DNA from 4 places in the Acinetobacter chenhuanii genome. Region 1 is predicted to be linked to each of the others. Evidence: predicted binding sites of a transcription regulator. Region 1 holds the regulator's gene; each other region holds the start of a gene.
What was found. Region 1 encodes PhoB, which activates phosphate uptake and scavenging genes when phosphate is short. Its sites were predicted from a motif close to TGTCATNAANCTGTCATAA; they were not measured.
Positions count from the first base shown of each region.

Region 1 (7,839 bases):
AAAGAAATGACAGGACTTGCCCTGAACTTTACAGACCAATATAGCCATAAAATCATACGCTATGTAAGTGAGCGCATTCATGAATGGGACTCGCGTGAAATGATTGGAAAAATTGAGAATGAAGTCGGTGGTGACTTACACATGATTCGCGTAAACGGCGTTGTGGTCGGTGCATTTATCGGTTTAACTCTAGGTGTAATCCGCGCAGCAATTGAATCGATTTTATAACCTAAATAATTTCTTTAAGAGAATAATATGCTACAGCTTCAATCAAAATTGCCCGCTCAAGGGGTCACTATTTTTAGTACCATGACGGCAATGGCACAGCGTTTGGGTGCACTTAACCTTTCACAAGGTTTTCCAGATTTCCCTGCCCCTCATGCTCTGCTCGAAGCATTATCTCAGGCAACTTTGGCTGGACATAATCAGTACCCGCCCGGTGACGGTATTCTCGCACTACGCGAGCAGCTTGCTTTACAGTTTCAGCAGCGTGATCAGCTTCTACTTGACCCTGTCACCCAAATCACGATTACGCCGGGTGCAACCATTGCAATTTTTTGTACCATACAGGCATGCATTAATGCGGGTGATGAAGTCATTATTTTTGACCCAAGCTATGACAGTTACGGCCCTTCTGTTGAGTTAGCCGGTGGTAAAGCTGTTCGTATTGCTTTGCAGGCACCTGACTTTAAGGTGAACTGGCAACAAGTTAAAGATCTGATTAATGACAAAACCCGTATGATTGTGGTGAACACACCCCACAACCCAACTGGTACTATCTGGGAAAAACAAGATTGGTTAGAACTTATTGAACTGATTCGAGATAAAAATATTGTGGTTTTATCCGATGAAGTCTATGAACACTTGGTTTTTGATGGCCACCAACATTTTAGCGCTTTGCATTTTCCAGAGCTTAGAGAGCGTAGTTTTGTGATTGGTTCTTTTGGTAAAACCTTCCATGTAACAGGCTGGAAAACGGGTTATTGCGTGGCTTCACCAGAGTTAATGCGTCTATTCCGCCAGATTTACCAATATGCAAATTTCTGTGGTACGACACCTTGTCAAATTGCGCTAGCGCAATATATGCAGCAACATCCGGAACATATTCAGGAACTTTCGCAGTTTTATCAAACTAAGCGAGATCGTTTTAATCAAGCGATTCAGAATAGTCGTTTTTTAATTAAGCCCTCTCAAGGTACTTATTTTCAAAATCTTGATTACAGTCAAATTAGACCTGACTTAAACGATGTTGAAATGTGCCAGTTTCTTGCGGAACAACATAAAATTGTGGCTATTCCAGTTTCGGTTTTCTACCAGCAAGCGCCAGAGCCTTTACGCTTGATCCGCTTCTGTTTTGCTAAAAATGATGAAACATTGCAAAAAGCAGGAGAAATCTTGAATGAATGTTAATAAATTTAGAAACTTAGCACAGTAAAACACTACAAGAAATTTCACCTAAATGTGCTAAGTTGAATATCCGCCCCGCTCATCAAAGAAATGGGCGATGGAGAATACATGCCACCAAGACAGTCTTTAATTCATCAGCAAAATCTATGGAAAACATTCTTTGTTTTCTTATTGCCACTCATTGCAACCAATATCTTGCAAAACCTTTCCGGCACCATTAACACCATCTTTGTTGGACAAATGATGGGGGTCGATGCAATTGCCGCAGTCTCTGTGTTTTTCCCTATTTTATTCTTGCTACTCGCCTTTATTATCGGGATTTCAACCGGTACCACTGTTTTAGTAGGACAAGCTTGGGGCGCACAAAATATTGAAAAGGTTCAAAGTGTCGTCGGTTCTACTCTATTTATGACACTAATTGGTGGGGTAATTACTGCAATTATTGGTGTTTGTTTTGCCCACAATATTTTAGAGCTTTTAGGTACTGACCCAAAGGTAATGCATCTTTCTTTACCTTATGTGCAATGGATGTTGGCAGGTAGTCCGCTTTTATTTGTCTATATTATCTATACCTCAATTTTACGTGGTGTAGGTGACAGCACTACCCCTTTGCTGGCGCTTGCTTTAACCAGTGTAATCGGTTTAGTCATTACCCCTATTTTACTTAAGGGTTATTTTGGCTTCCCTGCTCTCGGCATTATTGCTCCAGCAATTGCAACCATTACAGGCTATGTGGCTATCTTAATTTTTCTTGCGATTTATCTAAATAAGAAAAAGCATCCCCTTCGGCCCAACCGCCAGCTTTTGCAACATATCCGTCATAATCCGGAACTTAGCAAAATTATTTTGCGTTTAGGTGTTCCAACCGGTATTCAAATGATTACGACGTCTATGGCAGGACTCGTGATTGTAGGTTTAGTTAACCGTTTTGGAGCGCATGCGACAGCGGCGTATGGTGCTGTAAACCAAGTCCTTAACTATATTCAGTTTCCTGCTTTATCAATCTCAATTGCAGCCTCAATTTTTGCAGCACAAGCGATTGGTGCAGGTAAATCAGACTTACTTGCACGTGTTACCCGCACGGCTTTAGGTATGAACTTTTTATTTACAGGTACCCTAATCGCACTGGGCTATTTATTTTCAAAATACCTAATGGCTTTATTTATTACCGACCCAACTGTGGTGGTACTAGGACAACAACTTTTATTTATTGTACTTTGGGCAATTTTATTCTTTGGTGCAGGTGCTATTTTTGCATCGATTATGCGTGCCAGTGGTACCGTGACCGTCCCAATGCTATTAAATATCTCGGCTATTTTATTTATTGAAATACCATGTGCTTACTGGTTTAGTTCAATGTGGGGACTTAAAGGAATCTGGATTGCCTATGCCTTGGCATTTGTTAGTCTGTGTATTGTTCAAGGCTTGTATTACCAGTTTATTTGGAAGAAAAAGAAGATCAAAGTTCTGATTTAAAGCAGCTTAAGTCTGATAAAAAAAGCCATCAATTGATGGCTTTTTTGAATTTAAATCTTATTTCATCCATTTTGTCACAATGGTTGAAGCACGTTGGTATCCAGTCGGGAACAAACGCTGGAATGCATCAAGAATTTTTGCATCACTACCAATAAGTAAACGGCGTTTATTTTTCAAAACCGCATCTAGAATTTGACGAGCTGCTTCTTCTGGCGGGGTACGCAGAAACTTATCAAAGTTTTCAATCGATTTATTTGGATCCATACCTAAAGTACACAAGCTATCACTCATTTTTGCAGCTTTAGCAATGTTGGTACGAATACCACCCGGATGTACGCATAACGAGCTTACGCCACATTTTTCAATATCTAATTCTTGGCGTAACGATTCGGTAAAACCACGTACCGCAAATTTGGTCGCATTATAGGCAGACTGGGTCGGCTGAGCTGTTAAACCAAATAAGCTTGAAATATTGATGATATGACCATCTTGAGTTTGCTTAATAAACGGTAAGAATTCCTTCGTCCCGTAAACCACACCCCAGAAGTTAATCCCAACAATCCACTCTAAATCTTCGTAGGTTGCACCTTCTACAGTTGAGCCTAAAGCAACTCCGGCATTGTTAAAAATTAGGTTAACCGCACCGTGGTCTTGCACAGTTTCTTGTGCCCACTGCTTTACCGCTTCACGGTCAGAAACATCAAGTTTTTTAGTGGTTACACTAATATTTCCGTAGGGTTTTAATAGCTCAACAGTTTTCTCTAGTCCCTTTTCATTAATATCACTCAATGAAAGATGGCAGCCTTGTTTCGCCAAGAGAATTGCTAATTGTTGCCCAATGCCAGAACCTGCGCCCGTAATTGCAGCGACTTTGTTTTTAAAATTTTTCATTGTCCATCCTTTGTTTTTCGATTTGCACAATCGGTTCATTGCATGTGCACTTTAGACTCTTTTAATATAATTTTGACAATATTCATTGTCAATATAGTACACTGTAATTTCAGATAGATTGGCACAATTGTGCTGACAGCTTTATCATAGGCCCCATATTTGCCGAAAAACCGAAAAATCAGGAAACCATTTAGTTATGGCGACAAACGACTCAACCAGTAAAAAGAAAACAAAAGCTGTGAGTAAAGAACGTCAGTTCAAAGGATTATCTCTTTCTGAACGTAAAGAGGCACGCCGCGAAAAACTCATTGAAGCCGGTATTGCAACTTATGGAACCCTTGGCTTTTTTTCAGTGACGGTAAAGGATGTTTGCCAAGAAGCAAAACTCACCGAACGATATTTTTATGAATCTTTTAAAAAGAGTGAGGATTTATTCCAGACCATCTTTTTAAAAATGATTGAAGAGTTACAGCAGAACTTGATGCAAGCTGTCATTAAGGCAGCACCAGATCCGGAAAAAATGGTGGACGCTGGTTTAAGAGCACTGCTCACGACTTTAAAAGACGATCCAAGACTGGCTCGTATTGTCTATGTCGATGCAGTACTGGTTCAGGAATTACATAATCAGGCTACCATTCAAGAAACGCTTGCCCAGTTTGATCGCATGATTCAAGCCTTTGTTATGCTGACCATGCCACAAATACAGCACAAGGAAAATGAACTCTCTTTAATTGCAACTGGCTTAAATGGATATGTCACACAAATTGCGATTCGATGGGTCATGGGCGGCTTTGAACAGTCTCTGGAACAAGTTTTAACCGCATGCCGTATCGTTTTCTTAGCGCTATTAGCAAAAGTTTCAAAATAATATTAAAGTTTTTTGACACTCTGTTTAATCGAAAGATACGACTCAAGGTCAGCTCATAACACCTTGAATGGTTTTAAGAAAAATTTTACAGTCCTGTCATCATTTGGTCATGTGCTTGCCGTATTTTTGTCACAAATTATTGCTACATTCGATTTTATAGACTTTTCTGCAATGAAATTGTCATAATTAATCTTTGTAATAAGCCTGTCATAACTACAAAACGGTTCACCGTTAAAATCTACAAGGTATTACGCTGTGAAAGATGACTATATTTTAATTGTCGATGATGAGCTTCCTATTCGTGAAATGATCCATACTTCTTTGGACATGGCAGGCTTTCAATGTTTACAGGCTGAAGATGCCAAACAAGCTCATCAAATTATCGTCGACCAACGTCCGGCGCTTATCTTGCTCGATTGGATGTTACCCGGAGGCGTAAGTGGTGTTGATTTGTGCCGCCGCTTAAAACGTGATGAAAACTTAGCAGAAATTCCAGTCATTATGTTGACCGCTCGCGGTGAAGAAGACCATAAAGTACAAGGTCTAGATGCCGGTGCAGATGACTATATGACCAAACCATTCTCTACCCGCGAATTGGTTTCTCGTATTAAGGCTGTTTTACGCCGCGCAAATGCATTAAGCGGTGAAAAAACAATTGATGCCAATGGTTTAATTCTTGATCCTGTAAGCCAACGCGTAAGCTTCGGCAACAGCATTTTAGATATGGGACCAACAGAATATCGCTTACTTGCATTTTTTATGACCCATCCGGAACGTGCATATACACGCGCCCAGTTGCTCGATCAGGTATGGGGCGGTAATGTATACATTGAAGATCGTACCATCGATGTACATATCCGTCGTTTACGTAAAGTTTTAGAACCTTTTGGTGTTGACCGATTTGTTCAGACCGTACGTGGTACAGGTTATCGTTTCTCTACACGTGCAGATTTAGCCGCAGGTTAACCAAAATTTATGTATGAACCCTACCCCGTCCCTGAACAGGTACGTGAACAAAAGCTTTCCCGTTACAGTAGTTTATGGACGTTTGCTAAACAGGATTTACGACTTTTATTATTTTTCCTGATTATTGCAGGTTTAGTCGGTTTAGGGGTTGGGTATTTCTGGAGCTGTATTTTTATCGCCTTCGTGGTGTTTTTTGCACTCCAGTTGCGTTCTTTATATTTGGTCAATGATTGGATTGCCAACAATCCTTACGATGTTCCTCCCAACCTAAGTGGAATTTGGGGGGCATTATTATTTAATGTGTATCGTGCTCAGCGTCAGGAACGTATTGTTCAAGCTGAAATGGTGGGGCTGATTGACCGCGCTCAATCGTCTTTAGTTGCACTTGCTGAAGCAGTCATTCTCATTGATGATCAGCATCAAATTGAATGGTGGAACCCAGCCGCAGAGCGATTATTGGGTATTAGCCCGCTCGATCGTGGTCGAAATTTATTAACGATTTTACGCCAGCCTAGTTTTATTGAATATTTTAATAATATTGATCAGGCACCGGATGGTATCAAGCTACACTCGAATTTTGATGAAGACCGATATGTACAGGTCAAACTCACACGGTTCGGTGGAGAAAGCCGTTTACTCGTAGCATATGACGTGACGCGTATGCACAACCTTGAACAAATGCGTAAAGACTTTGTCGATAATATTTCGCATGAACTTCGTACCCCGTTAACTGTACTAAGTGGTTATATCGAAACATTTACCGATCAAGAAGATATTAGTCCACGTTGGAAACGCGCATTTGACCAAATGCAATCGCAAACCAAGCGTATGAATGCGTTGGTTAATGATTTACTGCTGTTATCAAATTTAGAAAATAATAAGAAAATTGCGAAAAATCAGATTATTGAAATGCCGAGCCTCATGAATCAACTCTTTGATGATGCTCAGGCCTACAATGCCGATTATGGTCACACGCTCAATTTACATATTGATAGTCACTGTGACTTAATTGGTTCTGACATGGAAATTGCCAGCGCGTTTAGTAATTTAATTACCAATGCCATTAAGTACACACCAAAAGGCGGAACCATTACCATTGGTTGGCACGACGATGGTGATCATGCTTACTTCAGCGTGCAAGATACAGGCATTGGAATTAACCCAAAACATTTGCCACGTCTAACCGAACGTTTTTACCGTGTAGACAGTGACCGTAGTCGTCAAACAGGTGGTACAGGTTTAGGTCTTGCGATTGTAAAACACGTACTCATGCAACACGGCGCGTATTTAGACGTGCAATCTAAAGAAAATGAAGGTTCAACTTTTACCGCAGTTTTTCCAAAAGAAAGACTATACAACATGACTTAAAGTTAGCCCCTTTCATAGATAAAAGCCGACTCATAAAAAGTCGGCTTTTTTGTGATATTCACATTCTGTTTATTTAGAAGTCGAGCAATACGACTTGATCTGATTTTTCTCTATAACGTTTAAGAAGTTGGTAGCGAAAGTATTACTTTGACGTAATGCATCCCGATGATCTCCACCATCAATCGTTTGATAAATGGTTGGTTTTTTTAATTTACATAACTGTTGGTAATAAGCATATGTGCCTCTCGGATCAACTAAATGGTCTTTAGAACCCTGCACGATCATTAAAGGAACAGTCGGCACCATATTCTCAATCGACTGTTTTTTAAGATAAGTCAAAAGAGGCTTTAAATCTGCATCGGAGCGAAATACTCTCGCAGGTGATTGTTTTAAGTCTGACTGAAGCTCAGATAAACAGCGGCTTCGTGCTTGAGTCAGCACAGTGTTCATTTCAGGGCTGACTAAATTTTCAGGAACAATCCTTGGTTCTGCTGCTTGCGCACCCAATAAAACAATCGGGAAAAACGCAGCCACACTTGGGTCAGGACTTGGATTGCTCAGTACATATTCTGCAATGCCTTCATATTGATAGCCGCCGGGAGCAAGAGCAATCGCCCCTTTTAAATCCAGTTCGGGTGCATCTTTTTGTCCATAGGCTGCCACGGCAATAGCAGCAGCTCCGCCTTGGCTATGCCCCATCACAAACCATTGTTTACTAAAATCTTTTGGCTTAAGCAGATGTAATGCCCGCACGGCATCTACGACTGTATGCAGTTGGCTATTGGCATTCATATAAGGATGTGCACCCGGTGTACCCAGTCCCTGATAATCAGGTGCGACTACGGCATAGCCTCGTGCAAGCC
Region 1 covers NZ_CP157428.1:408,621-416,459, forward strand. The annotation lists gene ABLB96_RS02060 (DUF445 domain-containing protein) at 1-228, shown strand, start outside; gene ABLB96_RS02065 (pyridoxal phosphate-dependent aminotransferase) at 256-1,410, shown strand; gene ABLB96_RS02070 (MATE family efflux transporter) at 1,516-2,883, shown strand; gene ABLB96_RS02075 (SDR family NAD(P)-dependent oxidoreductase) at 2,941-3,774, opposite strand; gene ABLB96_RS02080 (TetR/AcrR family transcriptional regulator) at 3,971-4,642, shown strand; gene phoB (phosphate regulon transcriptional regulator PhoB) at 4,898-5,608, shown strand; gene phoR (phosphate regulon sensor histidine kinase PhoR) at 5,618-6,976, shown strand; gene ABLB96_RS02095 (alpha/beta fold hydrolase) at 7,046-7,839, opposite strand, start outside.

Region 2 (7,839 bases), 1.2 Mb from region 1:
CACGTGACAGCATTCATGACCGAGTAGAGGGACTGGATTTAGGTGCAAATGATTACTTGATTAAGCCTTTTAGTCTAGAAGAGTTATCTGCCCGAATTCGTGCTCAATTACGCAATCAAACTTTAAGTCAGCAATCGATTTTAACATGGGGCAATCTACACCTCGATACTCAAGCGAAAGTTGTATTATTTGCTGGAAACTCTATTGAGTTAACCGCAAAAGAGTTTCAAATCTTACGCAAGCTCATGGTTCATCCTGAACATATTATTACTCGTGATCAATTAGAAGAAGCACTCTACGCATGGGGTGATGAGATTGAAAGTAATGCAATAGAAGTCTTTATTTATCAACTTCGCAAAAAAATCGGAAGTAGCAGTATTAAAACCATACGGGGGTTAGGCTACCGTATGGGAGATTTAAAATGAAATCCAAGCGTTCCTCTTTGCAATCCCAATTAGTCAAAACCACGATGTGGAGCAGTATCGTGGTGGGGCTGCTCGCTTTAAGCTTACTCACCATATTTTCGATTTATCACAACATGTCTGTGCAAGATGAAATTATGGATGAAATTTCAGATACTTTGCTGGTTTCTGATCTCTCTAAACATTCTATGAAGCAGTTTGATCAGCTCAGTGATGAATTTGATATCCAGTATGAATTATTAAACTCAGGCCAAGTGCTAACCCATTCTCATACCTATCAGTATGAGCTTTTTAAACAAGGCAACTTATCAACAGGTTTTTCATACTTTTGGTTCGATGGCCAGTTATGGCGTAGTCTGGCCACACAACAAAAAGATTCAAAGCTACAAGTTGAAGTTTTTCAGCCAATGAGTACACGCATTGAAGAAGTGCTCAAAGCGCTCGCCGGATACAGTGGTCTTATGGTTTTATTCTGGCTTTTACAATGGGTTATTGTAAGTTGGCGCACAGAACAACAATTGGCTGCGCTAAATCTACTCTCTAAACGTATTGCTCAAAAAACTGCATCAAATTTAGAGCCTATTCAAGACCCAGACGTTATTACAGAGATTCAACCGGTCATAGATGCATTGAATCAGTTACTTGCAAGGCTGCAGCGGGCACTCGTTGCTGAACAACGCTTTACCGCAGATGCTTCACATGAGTTACGTTCGCCTTTATCTGCCATACAAATGCGTCTTCAAGTTTTGCAACGTAAATATCAGCATATTCCCGGGCTTGATCAGGACTTTGAACGGATACAAGAAGATGTTTCAAGAAGTACCAAAATTCTTGAAAATTTATTACTTCTTGCTCGCTTGGAGCCTAATGAGACTGAGCAGCCAGAACTCTTTAAGAGTGTGATTGATTTAAATCATATATTGGCCAGAGCAATTGAAACCGTAGATATTGATGCTCAATCCAAACAAATGGTGATTGAGACAAATATTTTGGCGAATGAAACCAAAATGTTTGCGAACGAAGAATTATTGTTCATTGCTTTTAGGAATTTATTTGATAACGCTATTCGCTATAGTCCTACGTTAGGATTTATTCATGTTGAACTTAGTCAAGACCAGCAACAACTGAAAGTTTCTATAGAAGACACAGGAAATGGGGTAGATGATGAGGTTTTAATGCGTCTAGGACAGCGTTTTTTTCGAGTATTAGGCACTCAGCAGCAAGGCTCAGGATTGGGGCTGTCGATTACTAAAAAAATTATTCAACTCCATGGTGGGGAACTGAAATTTATGCATGCAAGCCAAGGTGGTTTAAAAGTTGAAGTGACACTGCCTTTTAATCGTGAAATACAAAAATAGCATGGTTGCCCATGCTATCCATTTTTTGTTTTCCCACGAATATTATTGAAACGCGAGGCTCGTATTTATTTAGTTAAAATAAGACGGTTGTTGCGAGTAAGGCGTAAGCGGTATTCCTCGCCAGCATGCATAATTCGGATTTCACGACCTAATGCAAATAGGTTGTTAGAATGTAGCATTGGTAAGGTATGAGCTGAATCAGTGTTACGAGTAAATAAGCTAAAAGGTGCGTTCATTTGTTGTGCTCCGTGGTATATTCTTGAACGATTTAAATGATAATCATTATCGAATAGATCTGTCAATGAGATTTTAAAAATTTTATAAATTGATAAAATTTGCTTACACTTGTGAAAAACTTGAGTGAGTAGAAAAATGCCTAAACCGGTAGTCGATGTTGCAATAGCCATCTTAATTCATCGCGGAAAAATATTAGTCGGATGGCGTGGCGAACAGCAGCATCAAAGTGGAAAGCATGAATTTCCTGGTGGCAAAGTTGAGCAGGGTGAAATACCCGAAGAAGCATGTCGCCGTGAGATTTATGAAGAAGTCGGTATTGGTTTAAAAGAATGGCATCAATTTGATTATATTCACCATGAATATGATGACATTATTGTCAACCTTCATCTATTTCATAGCTATGTGCCAGATGAGTTATTAAATCTTATTCATCAACCTTGGACGTGGTACACACGTGAACAGCTACTTCACTTAAACTTCCCGAAAGCCAATAAAGACATCATAAAAAGATTGTATTGGCCACATTTTATTAAAATTAGTTCCACACTGACTTTAGCTGAAAATGATGAAACTTTATTGTATTGGCGAAGTGAAAAAGATAGTTTGGATCAGGCAGATCTAGAAAAATTAGCTCTTTTAAATACAGATCAGCTTTCAAAATTAATCATTAATGTTGATGTTTGGCAAAAGTTAAAACCAGATTTAAAAAATCATATAAAGACTGTTCATCTTAAACAGTCCCAATTAATGAGCTTGCATAAAGGTGATTTAGAGGTAGGAGTACGTTTTATTGCTGCTTGTCACGATGCGGTGTCTTTACAACATGCTCAGCAAATTGGTTGTGATGCCGTTTTTGTAAGTCCTGTCAAAGTAACAGAGACTCATCCAGAAGCAACCGCATTAGGATGGGAGCGCTTAGCCGATTTAATCGAGAAATGCCAGATTCCGGTATTTGCTTTAGGTGGAATGAGTCCTGATGATTTAGCCATAGCACAGCAACATGGTGCATATGGCTTAGCAGGTATTCGTAATTTTTAATGAAAAATAAAAGCATTAAAAGCTAGAGTGCTTTTAATGCTTGCTGTGCTTCTTGAACAGTTTTTGGATTATTACGTTGTTGACCAGCTTTTAAAATAGTGAGCCAAAGCTGTTTTTTCATCGCTTGACTCTGAGCAAAGCTTAAACCACGTCTTGCAAGAGACTCAGCATTAGAATATTGCTGTTTATGATTTGCACTGAGTGCAAGAAATAAATAAGTTTCAGCTGCTTGTGGTGCTAAACGCTGTGCTTGAAGCGCATAGCGTTCAGCTTCGGACCATTGCTGGTTTTTGTAGGCTTGCTCAGTTTTTTGCATTAAAGTTTTAAAAGCAGGTAATTGGCTTCCATCCTCATTAAAGCGTTGAGGCTTTTTCTGCTGGGGTACAATCACCTGTAAACTTTTTCGTTGAATGTCTGGATGATCATAAGGTGTAATTTTCACACCAGATGGCGTCTCAACATTCTTTTTTTCAGCAACAGGTGGTGTTTTCTCTTTTGGGGTTGAATGATCAGGTAAAGTAGTACAGCCGACCATAAGTACAGCACCAATATAAAAAACACCTTTCTTTAACATATCCTATTTCCTGTTAACGCTTAGTTGTTATAACTACCACTTGAAATTACGTGAGAGTTATTCGACAGATCTTGTTGCATCTGGTTTTCACTTTCACGAATATAGCTGTCGCTATTATCCGGCTGAGAAGCTGGTGCTGTGTTATCACTTTGTGGTGCGTATGTTGGGTCAACTTGATAATGAGGCGCTCCACATGCAGTAGCTCGGTGAGGAACAGTGTGCATTAGCATAGGAATATACATTGCCCCTTCACAACCTTGTGCCGATAAATCACCTGATGCACGGTCAATCCACTGCCACTGTACAGTGTCTGGCTGACGTAGATTTACTGGTGTTTGACGTAATTGTTTCATCACATTAATCCATACAGGTAATGCACCAGATGAACCTGTCAAACCAGTCACTTTGTTGTCATCCAAGCCTAACCACACAACAGCCACATGGTTACCAGAGTAACCTGCAAACCATGAATCACGTGTATCGTTAGTTGTACCTGATTTACCAGCCAATTTTAAAGCTGGAGACAAACTGCTGTATGCCGCACGCCCTGTACCTGAAGACATGACCTGTTGTAGACCATAGTTCATGATATAACCCACGGCTGGATCAATCGTTTGTTGAACATTCAGGCCATAACGATCAAGCAAACGACCATTGGCATCTACGACTGAACGAATCGCACGAGTTGGATATTTAAAGCCGCCTGTAGCAAAGTTTTCATAAATGCTAAGTACTTCCATTGGTGACATATTAACTGCACCAAGGAAAATAGAAGGGTAGGCAGGAATTGGTGAATCGACACCAAATTTTCTTAAGTTGTTGGTAAATGTAGACAGTCCAAACTCTTGACCTAAGCGTACTGCAGAAAGGTTATAAGAGTTTGCTAAGGCTTCACTTAAACTCACTACGCCATGTCCACCACCACTATAGTTTTTTGGTGTCCAGCTTTTGCCACCATCTACAGGGACACTAATTGGCGCATCTTCGATTTGGCTTGCCCAGTTATAACGTCCTGACTCCATTGCGCTTAAATAAATAACTGGTTTTAATAATGAACCAACTTGGCGTTTTGCATCTAAGGCACGGTTAAAACCGGTAAAGTCCTGAGTTGAGCCGACCGCTGCAATCAATTCACCATTTTCAGGATGAGCAATGAGAACAGCGCCTTGCAAGTTTTTCAGGCGAGCAGGGTTGCTTTGAGCAAGACGTTCTACAGATGCTTTAAATGCATCTTGAACTTGAGTTTGAGCAATTGGGTCCAAGGTCGTAAAAATACGTAATCCTTGATTTGTTAAATCACTTTCTTGATATTCAGTACGTAACTGACGGCGTACCAAATCTAAAAAGTCAGGGAATTTTGCAGGACCTAAGCTTGGTTTACTTAGAACATTTAGAGGGCGTGCAATTTCAGTTTCATATTCTGCTTGAGTTAAATAACCCATTACACGCATATTATTTAATACCGTATCACGGCGATTTTTTGCACCTTCAGGGTTTTTCCAAGGGTTATATAACGATGGTCCTTGTACTAATCCAACTAAATAGGCTTGTTGAGCAACACTCAATTCACGAAGTGGTAAACCAAAATAAAACTGTGACGCCAAGCCATAACCATTGATTGAATAGTTACCATTTTGGCCTAAATTTACTTCATTTAAATAAGCTTCTAAAATCTCATCTTTGCTGTAGTGCAACTCAATGAGTAAAGCCATGAGCGCTTCATTAATTTTACGTTTTAAAGTTCGTTCAGGTGTTAAATAGAAGTTTTTAACCAACTGCTGGGTCAAGGTTGAACCACCTTGGCGACGTCCACCAGTCACGTTACTTACTAATGCACGAGCAGTACCGCGAATTGAAATACCGTGATGGTGATAGAAGTTGCGGTCTTCTGTAGAAATCAAAGCTTCAATCAGTGGTTTAGGAACACTGTTGAGTTTGATGAGAACGCGGTCTTCATTATGCTGAGGATAAATCCCACCAATCAATAAGGGTTCTAAACGCGCAACACCAGTTGAAGAAGGTTTAGTTGTACGTACTTCCGTAACTTGGTCATTGGCAAAACTGAGTTCTAATACTTGTTCAGGTTCGACACTATCACCATAGTCGAAACCACGTGTATGTACATACATGTTGCTACCTTGAGCAACATAGGTTCCTGACTTGTCATAATTACTTGAAGTTTTGTAACCTAATAATTTTAATTCTTGGGTGAAATTTGCTTGCGTGATGGGTGCATTATTATAAATTTCCAAAGGCCGAGCAAATACCTTGGCAGGAATATCCCAGCGTTGTCCTTCAAATTTTTCACGGATAATATTATCTAAACGAATCAGATAGATACTAAGAGCAATAAAAGCACCAATGACCAAAATGGAAAAAATTAGTGCAAAGAAACCGATACCACGTTCAAACTTCATATAAATGAGATAAAACCCTAAACAATACGCTAATGATGCGATAGCTTGTCATCAATTTGCAATGATAAAACTGTGAATAAATGGAAAACTTAGATTGAATTTTACAGTATCTTGTTGTTATGTTTTTTTAAATTAATCTGGTTAATGTTATGATAGCGTAGAATCGCAGCGGAGCTTACTCATTCGTGCAAATTTCACATAAGTCCTTCAGAAACGTCGGGTTAATTGGTCGACCAGATAAAGCATCAGTTGTAGAAACACTCTGTTTAATTCATGACCATTTGCTAAGTTTAGGCCTAAACCCCATTTTTGATCAGGAAACTGCCGAATTAGTGCCCTATGATCATGCGCAAGTCGTCAGTCGCCATCTATTAGGTGAGGTTGCTGATCTGGTAATTGTAGTAGGGGGTGACGGTTCGTTACTTCATGCTGCCAGAGCTTTAGTACGTTATAATACACCTGTCATTGGTATTAACCGTGGTCGTTTAGGCTTTTTAACTGATATTAAGCCTTCAGAAGCCATTTTTAAGCTTGATCAGGTGTTACAAGGTCATTTCCAGCTTGACCGCCGTTTCTTGTTAGAAATGGAAGTACGTACCAATGGTGAAGTCATTTATGATGCGATTGCATTAAATGACGTTGTACTGCATTCGGGTAAGTCAGTACACATGATTGACTTCGAACTCAATATTGATGGTCAATATGTTTACCGTCAGCATAGTGATGGTTTAATTGTTTCGACGCCGACTGGATCGACTGCTTATGCATTATCGGGCGGTGGCCCAATTTTACATCCGAGTATGGATGCTATTGCATTAGTGCCTATGCACCCCCATACATTATCTTCTCGCCCAATTGTTGTGGGTGGGCAAAGTGAAATTAAAATCGTCATTCGCGAAAATCGTGTGTTACCGATGGTGAGCGCAGATGGTCAACACAGTGTCTCCCTCAATGTTGGCGATAGTTTGCACATCCGTAAACATCCATTTAAATTAAGTTTATTACACCCACCTGGTTATGATTTCTATATGGCTTGTCGTACCAAACTGGGTTGGAACCAAGATTTTGAGTCTTTTCAAAGAGATGAATCATGAATATTGAACAAATGCTATCTGTTTTAAACCCTGAAATTGTCGAGCGTTTAAAAACAGCAGTAGAAATTGGTAAATGGCCAAATGGCGTTGTTTTAACTAAAGAGCAGCGTGAGACTTGTATGCAAGCTGTGATTGCTTGGGAGTTAAAGAACTTACCAGAAGAACAGCGCAGTGGGTATATTGACCGTGGAACGAAAGAAGAGGGTGAAGAGTGTGATGATGATCATCACAAGCATGAACCTGAATTTAAACCGATTCGTTTTGTTTAATTTAGGAAGCTCAGTGATTACTGGGCTTTTTTTATGTTTATCAAAATATAATAAAGAATCATATGAAATGTTTAAAACCTGTTTGCGTGCTATTATTTCTCATAATGTTTAGTGGTGTTGCACTGGCCAAACAACCCATTGAATGTTTACTCAATGTGAAGGTTGTTGCGAGTCAGAAATACACTTCACCTCAAGCTAAATATACCAGTATAAAGAACGACGGTTATCCCATGTTATTGATTGGGATTCAGGTGCTGGAGTCGCAAACAATACGAAGCTCTCAAAAGATCAAAGCGCATCATTTATATTGTAAGACACTTATTGGTCAACAACGAGATGCTTATCTTTCGGGTTCCTACGATTCTAATAACATTACAATCAAAATAGGTGATCACTTGAAACTAAGAAATATTCATTCTTCAGGTCAGGA
Region 2 covers NZ_CP157428.1:3,018,819-3,026,657, reverse strand. The annotation lists gene ABLB96_RS14455 (response regulator transcription factor) at 1-425, shown strand, start outside; gene ABLB96_RS14450 (ATP-binding protein) at 422-1,780, shown strand; gene hemP (hemin uptake protein HemP) at 1,846-2,016, opposite strand; gene ABLB96_RS14440 (thiamine phosphate synthase) at 2,153-3,055, shown strand; gene ABLB96_RS14435 (tetratricopeptide repeat protein) at 3,078-3,629, opposite strand; gene mrcB (penicillin-binding protein 1B) at 3,650-6,046, opposite strand; gene ABLB96_RS14425 (NAD(+) kinase) at 6,232-7,140, shown strand; gene ABLB96_RS14420 (YeaC family protein) at 7,137-7,409, shown strand; gene ABLB96_RS14415 (hypothetical protein) at 7,472-7,839, shown strand, end outside.
Region 2: the regulator PhoB is predicted to act here: its motif matches at 6,093-6,111, upstream of ABLB96_RS14425 (NAD(+) kinase).

Region 3 (7,839 bases), 1.7 Mb from region 1:
AAAAAAGAATTCTTAACCATTTTTAGTGATCCTGCAAATAGAGTTATTTTATTTGTACCCGCTCTAATGCAGGCGCTTTTGTTTGGTTATGCTGCCACTTATGATGTTAACCGTGTGGATTATGCAATTTTAGATCAGAGCAACGGCCAGGCCTCACATGAGCTAATCTCAAAATTGGATGGTTCCGGTATTTTTAAGCGTGTCGCAACACTTCAATCTACTGATCAAATCAAACAGGTCATTGATAACCGTCAGGCATTGATTGTGCTAACGATTCCTTCTGACTTTGAGAGTAAATTAAATAATAACCAGAGTTCTCCTATACAGGTCATTGTTGATGGCAGGAACTCATCAACTGCTGCTGCGGCTGGTTCATATCTAAATAAAATAATTGCTCAGTTTAATCAGCAAAAATTTAATTCAGGTTTACCGATTAGTCTTGAAACAAGAACATGGTATAACCCAAATCAAGAGTCTCGCTGGAGCTTAATGCCATCATTAATTGCGGCGTTAAGTATGATGCAGACATTACTTTTATCTGCTTTATCAGTCGCGCGTGAACGTGAACAAGGTACGTTTGATCAGTTATTAGTTACACCGTATACGCCACTACAAATTATGATTGGTAAAGCCTTGCCACCCATTTTTGTCGGATTGATGCAATCAACCATTATTTTATTGATCATTTTATTCTGGTTTAACATTCCCATGAATGGCTCTATTGGGCTGCTTTATTTTGGTTTATTGAGTTTTAACGTAGCTGTAGTTGGGGTGGGCTTATCAATTTCGGCATTATCTTTAAATATGCAACAAGCCATGCTTTTTACGTTTCTACTAATTATGCCTTTGATGTTGCTTTCAGGCTTACTGACACCTGTAGAAAATATGCCAAAAGCACTTGAAATAGCGACTTACGCAAACCCATTAAGATTTGGAATTAATTTAGTACAAAAGGTTTATTTGGAGGGGGCAAGTTTTGCACAAGTAAAATTTAACTTTATTCCAATGATCATACTTGGACTGATCACTTTACCTTTAGCAGCTTGGCTATTTAGAAATAGATTATCTTAATCGTATTAATGAAAAAGCCCCATTTTTAGGGGCTTTTTAAATCTACTTATGCACGTACGATCAGTTCGTAACCCGTATATTTACGAATGTTGATAACACCAATATCAAAAATTAAATATTGGCCTTTAATACCTTGTAATACACCACGAATTTTTGGTGTTTTATCTAGGTTTAGAGACTTAATTTTTTCAGGATATTGTTCAACTGGGTAAACAAACTCACGCGGTAACTCATTTTCTAGTAATTCAACTGTCTCGTTAAATTCAAGATTTTGGCTAAACTCTTCACGTATAGTTTGAATTTTAGGTGCAAACTCTTCAATTAATTGATCACGTTGCTCAACCATATTTAAAGGTTCAGCTTCACCTTTAAGAAGTTTACGCCAGTCAGTTTTATCAGCAATTAGGGAACCAAACATGGTTTCAAGTTGACCAGATAAACGACGTGATCCAACTTTTAAAATAGGTAAAGCCTGAGTTGCTCCCTGATCTAGCCAGCGACCTGGCATATGGCTAACGCGGGTAATTCCTACTTTTAAAGCACTTGAATTTGCCAAATACACAATATGTGGTTGGAAACATACACTGTGGGCAAAGTCATCTTCACGACATGTACCTAAATGATAGTGACATGTTTCAGGTTTCATAATGCAAAGATCACACTCAGCTTTCGTTTTAAAACATTTAAAACAGTGACCTTGAGAATAGGACTTCGGTGTTTTGGTGCCACAAGATGTGCAATAAATATTACCTGTCCATTCGATTTCTAGTTCTTGTCCTAAATTAAAAGGAAGATCAATTTCTGAACGGTCTAATACAAATTTGTATTCAACATTTGCCTTGGTTGTCTGTTGATCAGTTACACTAGCATCTTTTAGGCCTGCATGCATTTTATGGCAAATGCCTTGTAGTTCCATAAAGTTTAAACTCACATCTTTCAATTAAGGGTTGCAGTTATGGCTGAACAAAATGTCATCACTTCTATGCTAGACGATTTATCAAACGAACAGCCTATTCATACTGCACTTTGTATTGGCCAGAAAATTGACCAGAATAACGCAATTCAATGGCACTATTTTACCGTAACTGAGCTTTTAAGTCTGCCTTTTACTCAGCGTTATGATTTAGGTTTTGTATTGTTTGATACAGATGAAATGCAAAGCGTTAGCGATGTACATAAATCACAATTATTAGTGAAGTTAAGAGATTTATTAGCAAAACGAATTGTTGTGGTAAGCAAACGCAGTGATGAACAGCTATTACGTTCTTTGGGGTTCACGCAACTCATCGATAAAACTTCACATGATAGTGATTTCGCTTTATGGCAATTTAATATCTTGACCTACAAACATGTTCCAGACTGGTTTAATTCAAAATTTTGGGCAAACCCGGAAAACTGGAACAAATTTCGTTGGTAAAAGACTATTTAATCTCTTTCAAAATTTAACAATTTCGCTTTTGCTGTCTTAACAAAAAAACGCGTATGCTCGTGTATAAACCATACATAAGAGTTACTCATGACAAATTTAAGCAATATTGTAGAAGTTTTGGCTCAGCAAGCTTTAGGTGGGAACCAGCAAGCATCAGGTCAAGGTGGTTTAGGTGGAATTTTAGGTTCTGTATTGGGACAAATGGGTGGTAATACTTCTTCTGGTACTCAAGGTGGTCTAGGTGGTGTATTAGGTTCGGTATTAGGCCAAGTGACTGGGAACAATAGCGCACCTCAAGCAGGTGGCGGGGTACAAAGTTTATTAATTGCAGTTGTTCCTTTAATTTTAGGTTGGGTTCAACAACAAGGTGGTTTACAGGCCGCACTTGAAAAATTAAAAGGCGCTGGTTTAGGCAATCAAGTTCAAAGTTGGGTTGACCCAAATCAAAGTAATAGTGAGGTTCCGACTCAGCAATTACAAAGTCTTTTTAATCCAGCAGATATTGAACAAGTTGCAGAGCAAGCTCAGGCTCCGAAAGAGCAAGTTTATGGTGCAATTGCGACAGTTCTACCAAAAGTGATTGATTCACTTACCCCACAAGGTGCTGATACAGACCATCAAGAGGCAAATCAAGACATTCAAAATGTCATGAATCTTGTGAGTGGTTTTTTAAAATAAGATATAAATTAAAAAAGCCGATCATTTTTATATCGGCTTTTTTAGCTGGTACAATAAAATAAAAGGGCAGAAGCCCTTTTATTTATATCTGAATTGAATGTAACTGATTAGAAGTTATATTCGATACCAGTACCAACAACAGTTTGTTTGTCGTTATCACTCAACCAATCACGTTTTTGCTGAGCAACAATACCGTAGAAACGAGCTTGTTTATTGATTTGGTAATCAAGACCTACGCCGTACAAATCAATTGTACGATCTGCTAAACCACTTACTTGTGTTTGTGCAGAAGAATATTCTGCTTTCACTTTAAGTTTAGTATTTGGGATTTTATAAGCAGCTGTTATTGAATATGCTTCTTCTTGTAAATCACGGTAAGCTTTACCAGCTTTATCAACTGTTCCATCTGCTTTGTATGTTTGACCATATGCAGTTAACTGATCAGTAGGTTCAGCGTGTTGCCATAAAGCACCTATTACAAGACCTGTTTTTGCGATGTCATAAGAGCCTGTTACGCGGTAAGCGTCTGTATAAATATCTTTTAGACCGTAAGCCGCATATTTACCTTTAATACCGAAGTCACCTGCAGCAGCAACTGCTAAGCCAAGGTCTTTGTTTTCATAACCAAGTGCAGTTGATACAGAGTCAAAACCGTTGTTTTTACTGTCTTTACCAGTTTCGCCTGGTTTATTATCAGTAGTACTTTCACCAGTTTGAGCCATGATGTTGAAAGTTACACCAGCTAATAATTTAGGGTCTAATTCAAAACCAATTACGTTATCTAAACGGTTTTCACCGTACATGATATTAGTAATATCTAAACGTGTATCGTCATTAAAGATATCTTGGTTATTACCAGCAGCAGTTTTAAAGTAAGAATCGTATTTACCTACTTTTAATGTACCAACACCATCAGTTTTTAAACCGATATAACGGTTACGAGCGCTAAGGTCGCTATCAGAACCTGAACCATCAGTAGCAATTGCCCACTCAGCTAAATAAACAGCAGATAGCTTGTCAGTTAATTTTTCTTCGCCTTTTACCCCAATGCGAGAAGCGTTTGAGTTAATTTCAGTAACGTCACTTTTCCCATCGAAATTTTTATTGTCAACTTGGTTAATAGAAACATTCAGTTTGCCATACAAAGTTGGCGCTGCTTGCACCGCGTTTATGCTCAAAGTTGCAACTGCGGCAGCGAGTAGCAATTTCTTCATTGAGATTTCTCCAAAAGTATTTTAAAAATGGCATATGCCTGTTAACTAATTATTTTGTAGTTGACTTGTGTACAAAAAGTTACAGAAGCTCACCAACTTGCTAAGAAGTATCTGTAAACTTTGTGACAAAGGAGTGAAGAAGAAGTGACAGTTTTATGACAATTAAAAATTAGAAATACTTTATTTATTCTTGTTTTTATTACACTTTTTAAATAAAAAAAGCGGAGTCTAAACTCCGCTTTTATCTCTTAAAATCAAAGTGCTTCTTTAATTTTTTCAGCTAATGCTTTGATTTTATCCTGATCTCCTAATTGTGCAGCATGTTTACCTAGTTGGTGAACATTTGTAGGAATTAGGTGAAAATGAACATGAGGGACGGTTTGTCCAGCTGCGGCACCTGACAATTGCATGAGTACAATTCCATCTAGATTCAATGCAGTTTCCATTGCTTTAGCAATTTTTTGCACAATCTGAATAGTATAGGCTGCCGCTTCAGGTGGTAAATCAAGTAAAGTTTCTGCAGGAGTTTTTGGAATAACTAATGCATGACCATCGGCTTGGGGCATAATATCCATAAAAGCTAGAACTTGATCATCTTCATAGAGTTTTATCGCTGGAAGTTCTCCACGTAAAATTTTTGCGAAGATATTTTGATCATCATATGCCATGTATTATTCCTTTAAATACTATTTACACTTCAATTCTTTTTGACGTTCTTTAATTGCGTCTAGACGTTGCTGCTCTTTATCAGAGAATTTTGGCTTAGTCGTATGACAGTTTTCATTACCATATTTTTCTTTAGCATCTTGGTCTTTAAAACAAAAGCCTTTTGATGCATAAATCAAATTGTAATCGTCTTGCAATTTTTGACATTCTTGCTCAGGTGTTGCAGCTTGAGCACTGAAACCGGCAAGGCTTACCATTCCAGTAAATACTGCAACCAATAATTTATTCATGAGCTTTTCCTCAGTTAAAGGTATGAACCTGTACTCAATATAAGGTTTATTCCCAATATTTCAATGACTATTAATTACTCAAGCGTGATTTAAAGTCATATTTTATCTTATAATACAAAAAAGCTTTATATATCAAGATCTTTTTTAAAATTTGTTTTAAATCAAATGATTGCATTTCTTTTTATATTAAACAATTTAAATATATATTTAACAAACGTTTAAAGTCATTATTAAAAGCTTAAGTAATAATGAATTAAATACATTATATGAGTAACATCGGTTCTTGTTTATGTAATCAAGTCAGGTTTTCTATATCTTGTGAAATAAAAACAGTTTATCACTGTCATTGCAGCTTATGTCGTAAACAAACTGGTACGGGAGCGAATGCAGCGACTTTGGTAATAGATAGCCAGTTTAACTGGTTGGTAGGCAATCAATATATTAAGAGCTATAAAAAGGAAACTGGTTTTACTTCATCATTTTGTAGTAGTTGTGGTTCCCCAGTACCCAATAAAATTAATGGTACAAACTATATGTGGATACCACTTGGACTGCTGGAACAACCTTTTAATCCAGTCTTAAAGCTTAATTTTTGTATAGAATCGAAACATGAGTGGGTGGTATTAGGTGAGGCTCATGAAAATTTTGCCCATTTGCCAGTGATGGACGAGTTCCTCAAGTATTTTAAATAACTCATTTAGCTTTTTGTCTTTTAATAGTTATTAAGCATTCGTTACATAAATGTTATGTGTTTGCTGTTGAATATGTCTCACGTTTATTTGAGCATGAAAATACATAGTTTAAGAAGGATGGTTCACATGATAGATGAAGAAAAGCCTCTAAATTTTGAAGATGATGACGAGCCTCTTGATTTTGAAGATGAAGAATTCACGGATGATAAAAAAGAGGATGAAATGTACAACTCAATTACTAAAGATGGGTCTAGTGTTGATCCTGCCGATGATGGAACGCGACATATTCGTCCTGAAGATGGTGATCCAATCGAAGTTGATGAGTAAAAACATCAGTTTAAATAACATTAGTCTTTTTAATTTTTAAGTATAAGTGTAATATCCGAACGCTGTTACAAACAGCAAAAGTCCTGAATGATCAGCGCAAAAAATCAAAAGGGTAAAGCCTGCTTACAAAGCGGGCTTTTTTTATTTTTATAAAACTATAGGCTCAAATAGCCAATTTAAGTTTATGCAATAAATTTTTATTTTTAAATAAAAGGACATGCATCCAGGATGAATGACAGATAAGGACTTCTATTGTTTGTAATGAACGTTTAAAAGAAGTACGAATGTAAATAATAAAACTAAAAAAAGTAGAAAAACCATAAGTGAAAACATATCGTTAAATTATTTAGGTATTTTACACAATTTAACAATTTATGCAAATTAGTTTACATTCCTCTAAGTTTTCACTTGCCCTACAGCGTTGTAAAAATGTGACAATTAAAGCTCAGTTTGTTAGATTGTATGATTTTTATAACTATTGGTGAATTTAATGAAGAAATTTTTATTTATATTGATGACAGGATTTGGACTAGAAGGCTGTACAGCGTTAACACACAAAGCCGATGAAAACTATATTAGTAAGTCACCGGTTACTCCTGTTAATACGGCATTTAATGGAACTAAAGTACTTGAACATGGCATATTCACTGAACAAGATATTGCTGATATGCCTGAGCATTCCAATATAAATTCGCGTTATAAAATATCATTTTAAAAGGTGCTTAATACAGAGATTGAATAGTTAAACTAAATAGTTCTATAGACGAGCTCAAATATAAAAGTAACTGGGAACGTATTTAGAGATCGCTATTCAATAGAAGAACTATCTATTAGGTAGTTTTTAATAAAACAAAGTGTTAAATTTTAATCGTTGAAAAAATTGGTTTTATAAATGAAAAGTATCATTATTTTAACTTCTATATTTTTATTAAGTGGGTGTGCAATTAACTCTAAATCATTATCTCCAGTTAAAAATACTGATGATAAAATTCTTTTAGAGGCTCAAAAATATAAGCAAGAATATCAAAGAAAAATTTTACGGACTTGGGATATTCCACCTTCTTCGGTAGGAATGAGTGCAAGCGTTAAAGTTTTTTTAAGTGATAGTGGTGAGATTGAGCAAATTATTTTCTTGGATAAAGAAGACCAAAAATTTAAATCAAGCATTGAAAAAGCGATATGGCGTGCAAGCCCTTTTACTATGCCTTCTAATCCAGACTTAAGAAAACAGGTCAGAAAGTTCAACATCAAATTTCAGGCGAAGTAACGTTGAAATAGAACTCTCAAGCTTTCATTTAAGAAATCACCAATTGGTGGTTTCTTTTTTTAAGCTATTGTGGGCTCACCTTTAATTTTAAAAATATATCAAATCTATTTATAACTTTATTTTATTAATTATTTAAAAACTAATCATTATTTTTTATCTACCTTTTCTTTTATGTTTAGCTGATTGGAGAAGAGGGATAAGCAAT
Region 3 covers NZ_CP157428.1:2,559,706-2,567,544, reverse strand. The annotation lists gene ABLB96_RS12205 (ABC transporter permease) at 1-1,071, shown strand, start outside; gene ABLB96_RS12200 (DUF2797 domain-containing protein) at 1,118-1,987, opposite strand; gene ABLB96_RS12195 (DUF6231 family protein) at 2,027-2,488, shown strand; gene ABLB96_RS12190 (YidB family protein) at 2,588-3,178, shown strand; gene ABLB96_RS12185 (porin) at 3,286-4,392, opposite strand; gene ABLB96_RS12180 (HIT family protein) at 4,647-5,060, opposite strand; gene ABLB96_RS12175 (YARHG domain-containing protein) at 5,079-5,348, opposite strand; gene ABLB96_RS12170 (GFA family protein) at 5,615-6,040, shown strand; gene ABLB96_RS12165 (hypothetical protein) at 6,167-6,367, shown strand; gene ABLB96_RS12160 (hypothetical protein) at 6,858-7,082, shown strand; gene ABLB96_RS12155 (cell envelope integrity protein TolA) at 7,260-7,634, shown strand; gene ABLB96_RS12150 (class I SAM-dependent methyltransferase) at 7,838-7,839, shown strand, end outside.
Region 3: the regulator PhoB is predicted to act here: its motif matches at 4,535-4,553, upstream of ABLB96_RS12185 (porin).

Region 4 (7,839 bases), 1.1 Mb from region 1:
CCTATCAAGGTGCGCATGATCAGCATATGGGTAATTATTCTGAGTTAAGGAAAAAAGAAATGAGCAGTACTCAATATGTAATTAAAGGAGGCTCATTTTTATGTGCTGAAAATTACTGCTCACGTTATCGCAACAGTAGCCGTTACCCTCAAGATTTTGATTTAGCCGCGACCCATGTGGGTTTTCGTACAATTTTGCGCACAGCTCAATAGATTAAAACGAGTTTGTAGTATTGATATTTCTTAACCAAAAATAGATCGAAAAACCATCTAATAATTTCTATAGTAAATATTAAAAGGGAGAATGATAAAAAGTGAGAACAAAATGAAAAGATTACTCGTTTGTGCAGCGGCAATTTTCACCATATCACTGTCAGCTTGCGCAGTTTATACACCTACTGGCAGTGTTGTGGTTGATCCTGATTCACCTTATCACAATCACCCTGGAGACTTCTGCCCACCTGGACAAGCCAAAAAAGGTCGTTGTTAAAGCTTAGGTTTAGATAAACTGTAAATAAATTAATCTTGCCCTGTGGAAAGAAAATCTACAGCTTATGTGGAGGGTTTCACCCAAAATTAGATGGGATGAAACTAGAAAATTATGGTGTAAAAAAATCACCATATCCCCAAGATTTTTAAAAGACAATCTTACGTTGTCTTCCATCTAGTTTCACCCCAATTCTTTCTTATTCGGTTTGACTTTTCTTATCATTTAATAAAAAAGTCTAGTTTTTACTCATCATCGTATCTTTTTTATTGATACATTTTGAACATTTTATCTTCAGCTTAAACCTGATGAATTCTGTCTATACAAAATAATCATTTATGTAACGTAAGTCTATAAAAATGTTCTAAAAATGTGAAAAAAATTGAGGTAAAAATGAGATCAAATTATCATAAAAAATCACTCAAACAACCTCTATCACAAAAATAATTTAATTTTCATTTTGTCAGTTATTGCCACTCGTTTCTTTTAATTGGCATAGATAATGTATACACCTGTATATTAATGCTACCGTACAAGTGAGATATTTTATGTCCAGCCAGAGTCCAGACGAAGGTTTACAATTTCCGATACACGCTTCAACAAAAAAGCAAAGTACTTCTCGCACAGGCCAAGAGATTTTGTCAGAAGCTTTATCTATTGTAGATAATAAAACTGCTCAACAAATTTTGACTGAAAAAAACTGGCGGAAAAATTATCCAACATACTTTAAATCACTTGTTCAGCATGGACTCTCTAATAACAACAACCCGATTACTATTGCAAAACAAGGTTTACATAAGGCCCACCATCTTTTTGATTATTTCCGCGATGGTAAGCACTATCTATTAAAAGATGCAGTTCATATCACCCCTTCAGCCCCTTTAAATACAGTGAAATTTAAAGGTGAAAGTGAAGCAGGCCCAGAATGGTATGTTCCTTATAAAGGGCAAAAACTCAGTGGACAGAGCTTACTTGATCAAATTCAAAAATGGGAAAATGCGGGCATTATTGAGCCTAGTCATGCAAAGGCTTTACGTGAAGCTGTTGCTCACCCTGAATGGTTTGATTTATCTGACCGCACTATGGTCTTATTTGGTGCAGCATCAGAAGCTGGTCCCTTGCCATGGTTAGCAAAGTGGAAAGCAAATATCATTGCAGTCGATTTACCAAACTCGCGTGTTTGGGGCAAAATTTTAAATACGATTCAAAAAGGAAATGCCACGCTGATTGCCCCAAGTGTTGAGGCAATTGCCCCATCAGCAAAGTCTTCTGAATTAAAAGATAAATTGGGCGCCAATTTACTGACTCAACTACCAGAAATTGCACAGTGGCTAGTTCAATTTCCACAAAAATTAGATTTGGCTGCAATTGCTTATTTAGATGGGGAAAAACATGTCCGTGTCTCAATGGCAATGGACAGTATTATGCAATATGTGAGTGAGCATAAATCTGATACAAGCTTAATGTTTATGTGCACCCCAACCGATGTCTATGCAGTACCTAAAGAAGTTGCTGAGGCTGCTCAAGAGAAATTTAAATCTCGCTCACAAATACAAAAAATGGCTGCCAAAGGTATTTCTACCCTGTCGCTTAAACGTTTTTTTCAAGCACCTTATCAAGATTTGATCACTAGCGAAAATGGAAAAACATATGGCATTGCAGACTGTTTAGTTGTTGAACAAGGACCAAACTATGCTTTGGCAAAACGTATTCAACAATGGCGTGCAACGCTTGCTCGTCATCATGGACAACGTGTAAGCATCAATATTGCCCCCTCTACAACAACTCACTCAGTGACTAAAAATCCGCTACTTAAAGCTGCATTTAATGGTGCCGAACTTTTTGATGTAGAAGCATTTAGCCCTGAAACCACCAATGCGATTATGGCTGCGCTATGGATTCATGACTTAAGAAATGAATCTTCTGTCGCAAACCCTGAAACTGTACTCGAACATCCTTTAGAGTTAATGATGGAAGGAGCAAATCATGGTGGACTATGGCGTGTTGCTTATTTAGCCCGTACTGCACTTCCTTTTGCAGCCATCTATGGTTTTGCGGCCGAAAAACTTCCCTTTGGGAAATTCTCTAAGAAATAACGGAGTTAAAGCCCAATTTTAAAATTGGGCTTTTTTAACAGCTTATTATTTGCTTTGGCTGTGAGTTAAATATTTTTGCATTTCTTCAGAAGGTACCATTCCTCCTCCTGTTGCCCAGACCACATGGGTCGCCTGTTGTAACTGATCAACTGACAAGTGATGCAAAGCCAAATAATCTGGCGTAGTTTGAACATAATATGGCCCCATCATACCTGCCGCTGCCGAGGGTTCAACTTGAATATTTTCAGTTTGATTTAAAAGCGCAATTAGCTCATATAAACGTTCATCATGAATCGTATAGTAACCATCGATTAACTGCTGCATAGCACGTCCTACGAAACCAGAAGCACGGCCAACAGCCAACCCATCTGCTGCTGTGATGTTATCTAAACCAATGTCATTTACTGAAATCTGATCATGCAAACCCGTATAAACCCCAAGTAACATACACGGAGAATGCGTCGGCTCCGCAAAAATGCAGTGAACATGCTCACCAAAGGCCAGTTTTAGGCCAAAACTTACCCCACCCGGCCCACCGCCTACTCCACATGGTAAATATACAAATAATGGATGTTCTGCATCTACTCTGATTTGCTTTTGCTCAAATTGTTCTTTTAAACGTAAGCCAGCAACTGCGTAACCTAAAAACAGAGTCATCGAATTCTCATCATCAATGAAAAAACAAAATGGATCTTGCTCGGCAGCCTTACGGCCTTGCTCTACAGCTACCCCATAGTCACTGGCATATTCCACGACATTTACACCCAGTGAGCGCAGCTTATCTTTTTTCCACTGTCTTGCATCGGCAGACATATGCACCGACACTCTAAACCCGAGCTTTGCACTCATAATGCCAATAGATAAACCAAGATTACCTGTCGAACCTACCGCAATCTGGTACTTAGAAAAGAACGTACGAAATGCGCCTTGGTCGAGTTTACTGTAATCATCTTCTAACTTGAGAAGCCCTGCCTCAATTGCTAGTTTTTCAGCATGAGCCAAAACTTCATAAATGCCCCCACGTGCTTTGATTGAACCTGAAATAGGTAAATGACTATCTTTTTTTAACCAAAGTTTCCCTGTAAGCTCCTTTTGCTCTTTTACAGATAGAGCTTGTTGCATAGCTGCAATTTCAACTAACTCGGATTCAATCTTTCCATGTTGTGCTTGAGTTTCCGGAAATACTTTTGCCAAGTAAGGCGCAAAACGTTCTAGTCTTGCTTCGGCATCTTTTACGTCTTGCTCTGTAAGTCCAACTTTTGCCAGAGCTTCTTTTAAAGGATAACGGTTCGGGTTAAACCAAAATGTTTCTTGATAATCTTGTAATGTTTGAATAAGTGGAAATTGTTGTTTTAGTTGATCGAGTTGAAGCATTTTCGTCCTATATCCTTTCGTAATTTTTTGAGCTAATTACTCAACACTAAGTGTTTGCAATAATCATTTATTCTTTACTGAATTTCCCTGAAAAAAGCGATCTTTTTTTAAAAATATGCCAATAAAAAAGCCACTAATAATAGCGGCTTTTTACATTTAAACAGACTGCTTATACAAACTGTAAGAACAACCAATATAAACCACCTGACAAACAGATCGTCGCAGGTAAAGTAAATATCCAAGCTGATAAAATGGTCTTAATGGTATTGAAATTTAGGCCTGATTTATTTGCAACCATCGTACCCGCAACAGCACTGTTTAAAACGTGTGTTGTTGAAACCGGCATACCTAAGCCATCTGCCGCTGCAATGGTACTCATTGCAATAAGTTCAGCAGACATACCTTGACCATAAGTCATATGGTGCTTACCAATACGCTCACCTACAGTCACCACAATACGTTTCCAACCGACCATGGTGCCAAGGCCAAGTGCTAATGCAACTGCCACTTTCACCCAATTAGGGATGTACTGTAAGAATGAATCCAAGCTACTACGATAATCTTTCACAAGCTTTTGCTGTGTTTGATCTAATTTTGGTAAAGCATCTGCTTTGTCCAAACGTTTAAACGTAGTCGTACTTAAATACATGTCATTACGAATTTCACTAATTGCAGCTTCAGGAATATCTTTTAAGTTGCTATAGCTAGAAACACGCGCACCTAAATGGTCAGTCATGCTTGCCAATGCAGGCACAACGTCAGGTGTTTGTTGTTTGGTCTGAATATATTTAGTTAAAACTGCACGCGCTTTCTCATCAGTTAATTCTTGCTGATTATGGTTTAACAAAACAGCAGTTTGAGAAGAAAGTTGGTGGAATGATTGAACCTGTTGTGTGTCGAGGTTTTTATTAATTGAATAAGCTAATGGTACCAAACCAACCAAAATGAGCATGATGAGACCCATACCTTTTTGGCCGTCATTAGAACCATGTGCAAAACTTACACCTGTACAGGTAAAGATTAAAATTGCACGAATGATTGCTGGTGGTGGCTTATTCCCTTCAGGTGGCTGGAATAATTCTAATTGGCGTTTAAAAATAGTTTTAACCAACAAGAATAAGATTGCTGCAAAAGCAAAACCAATTAAAGGTGAAAATAATAATGCTTTACCAACTTTAATGACCTGATCCATATCTACACCACTGGTTGTTATGCCAGTCGATGCACTCAACAGATGGTTCATAATACCCACACCCAAGATCGAACCAATCAAGGTATGAGAGCTAGAAGCAGGGATTCCTAAGAACCAAGTACCGAGGTTCCAAAGAATTGCAGCGATCAACAACGCAAAAACCATTGCAAAGCCAGCACCGCTGCCCATATTCATGATTAGTTCAACTGGAAGCAGTGCAATAATGCCATAAGCAACAGCACCACTTGCGACCATTACCCCAAGAAAATTACAAAAACCAGCCCACATCACTGCAACTGGCGCAGGCAAAGCATTTGTATAAATTACCGTTGCAACTGCATTAGCCGTGTCGTGAAAGCCGTTTACAAATTCAAAACCTAATGCAATTAAGAGTGCAGTAGATAAAAGAATAACTGAATAAAGGCTCAAAGGTGGAACGTGTGCTAAATCAGCACTCACCTGAAACCCAATATAAATAAGTGTTGCAATAATAATCGTCAGAAACACCGGCATAAAAAACTTAGGTGTTGGGACATGTACATTCGTCGATTTTGCTTGCAGGTTTGCCGCAAGTTTTGAATCCGAAACAGGGGGTAGATTAGAATTCATGCAGACGGTTAGAGGATAATAAAATCCTCTGTATTCTTAAATTAAATTATGACAATTATATGACAAAGAGCCGCCTGATGAAGTCAATTTTTCATATTTTGACCTCATTTGATGCACCTTTCCCCGACCTTTTTTATTTTATTTTTAAATTACAATAACTTAATTAATTAATTATTAACTCCTTTTGTGCCTATTTTTACAGCAAAAAAATATATAAAATGACCCATATGGCTACTTTTTACACAAGACAACTGTAATAATTCGGCATATTGAGCATGAAATATTTCAATATCATGATCATTTGATGAATATTTCATGAAAATTCTTCTTTTTTTGTCATAAAAGCCTCCTCTTTTTAATATTTTTCTCATTTACTCATGACCTTGGTAGGTCATCATTTGTGCTGCTATTCTGTTACAATAGCGCCGCATTTTTAAATTCGTATAAAGATCGGGGTTTTCTATGTCTACGCTTGCCACCCTCAAAGCGCTTCTTGCTAAACGCATTCTGATTATTGATGGTGCTATGGGAACCATGATCCAGCGCCATAAATTAGAAGAAGCTGACTACCGTGGTGAGCGTTTTGCCGATTGGGCACATGACTTAAAAGGTAATAATGACCTTTTAGTTTTAACACAACCTCAAATCATTCAAAGCATTCATGAAGCTTACCTCGATGCAGGTGCAGACATTATTGAGACCAACAGCTTTAACGGCACCCGTGTTTCAATGTCTGATTACCACATGGAAGATCTTGTTCCAGAGATTAACCGTGAAGCAGCACGTTTAGCCAAAGCAGCTTGTGAAAAGTACTCAACTCCAGATAAACCGCGTTTTGTTGCAGGTGTGCTTGGGCCAACATCACGTACTTGTTCAATTTCACCGAATGTAAATGACCCTGCCTTTCGTAACATTACCTTTGATGAGCTAAAAGAAAACTATATTGAAGCGACTCATGCACTCATTGAAGGCGGTATTGATATCATTTTGATTGAAACCGTATTTGATACATTAAACTGTAAAGCGGCGATTTTTGCGGTCAAAGAAGTCTTCAAACAAATTGGTCGTGAATTACCAATTATGATTTCAGGGACCATTACCGATGCATCAGGTCGTACCTTAACAGGGCAGACTGCTGAAGCTTTCTGGAACTCTGTTCGTCATGGTGATTTGCTTTCAATTGGTTTTAACTGTGCCCTTGGTGCAGATGCTATGCGTCCTCACGTAAAGACCATTTCTGATGTTGCAGATACTTTTGTTTCAGCACATCCAAATGCAGGCTTACCAAACGCATTTGGTGGATATGATGAAACGCCTGAGCAAACTGCAGCTTTCCTAAAAGAATTTGCTGAAAGCGGTTTAATTAATATTACGGGTGGTTGCTGTGGTACAACGCCAGATCATATTCGTGCCATTGCCAATGCAGTAAAAGACATTGCACCACGCCAAGTACCTGAAACAGTCCCAGCTTGCCGTTTAAGTGGTTTAGAGCCATTTAATATTCATGATGACTCTCTTTTCGTAAATGTGGGTGAACGTACTAACGTTACAGGTTCTAAGAAATTCTTACGCCTCATTCGTGAAGAAAACTTTGCCGAAGCTTTAGAAGTTGCACAGCAACAAGTTGAAGCTGGCGCGCAAATTATCGACATTAACATGGATGAAGGGATGCTCGATTCGCAAAATGCGATGGTGCATTTCTTAAACCTTGTCGCATCTGAACCAGATATTTCACGTGTACCCATCATGATTGACTCATCAAAATGGGAAATCATTGAAGCTGGTTTAAAATGCGTACAAGGTAAACCCGTTGTTAACTCGATTTCCTTAAAAGAAGGTTATGACGAGTTTGTCGAAAAAGCCCGCCTCTGCCGTCAATATGGTGCCGCAATTATTGTGATGGCCTTTGACGAAGCCGGACAGGCTGATACTGCTGAGCGTAAACGCGAAATTTGTAAGCGCTCATACGACATTTTAGTGAATGAAGTGGGCTTCCCTGCTGAAGACATTATTTTTGACCCGAACGTGTTCGCAGTGGCAACTGGTATTGAAGAACACAATAACTACGCGGTCGATTTTATT
Region 4 covers NZ_CP157428.1:1,546,840-1,554,678, reverse strand. The annotation lists gene ABLB96_RS07505 (SUMF1/EgtB/PvdO family nonheme iron enzyme) at 1-212, shown strand, start outside; gene ABLB96_RS07500 (hypothetical protein) at 325-489, shown strand; gene ABLB96_RS07495 (hypothetical protein) at 1,035-2,582, shown strand; gene ABLB96_RS07490 (D-serine ammonia-lyase) at 2,628-3,956, opposite strand; gene ABLB96_RS07485 (inorganic phosphate transporter) at 4,126-5,757, opposite strand; gene ABLB96_RS07480 (hypothetical protein) at 5,925-6,128, opposite strand; gene metH (methionine synthase) at 6,220-7,839, shown strand, end outside.
Region 4: the regulator PhoB is predicted to act here: its motif matches at 5,804-5,822, upstream of ABLB96_RS07485 (inorganic phosphate transporter).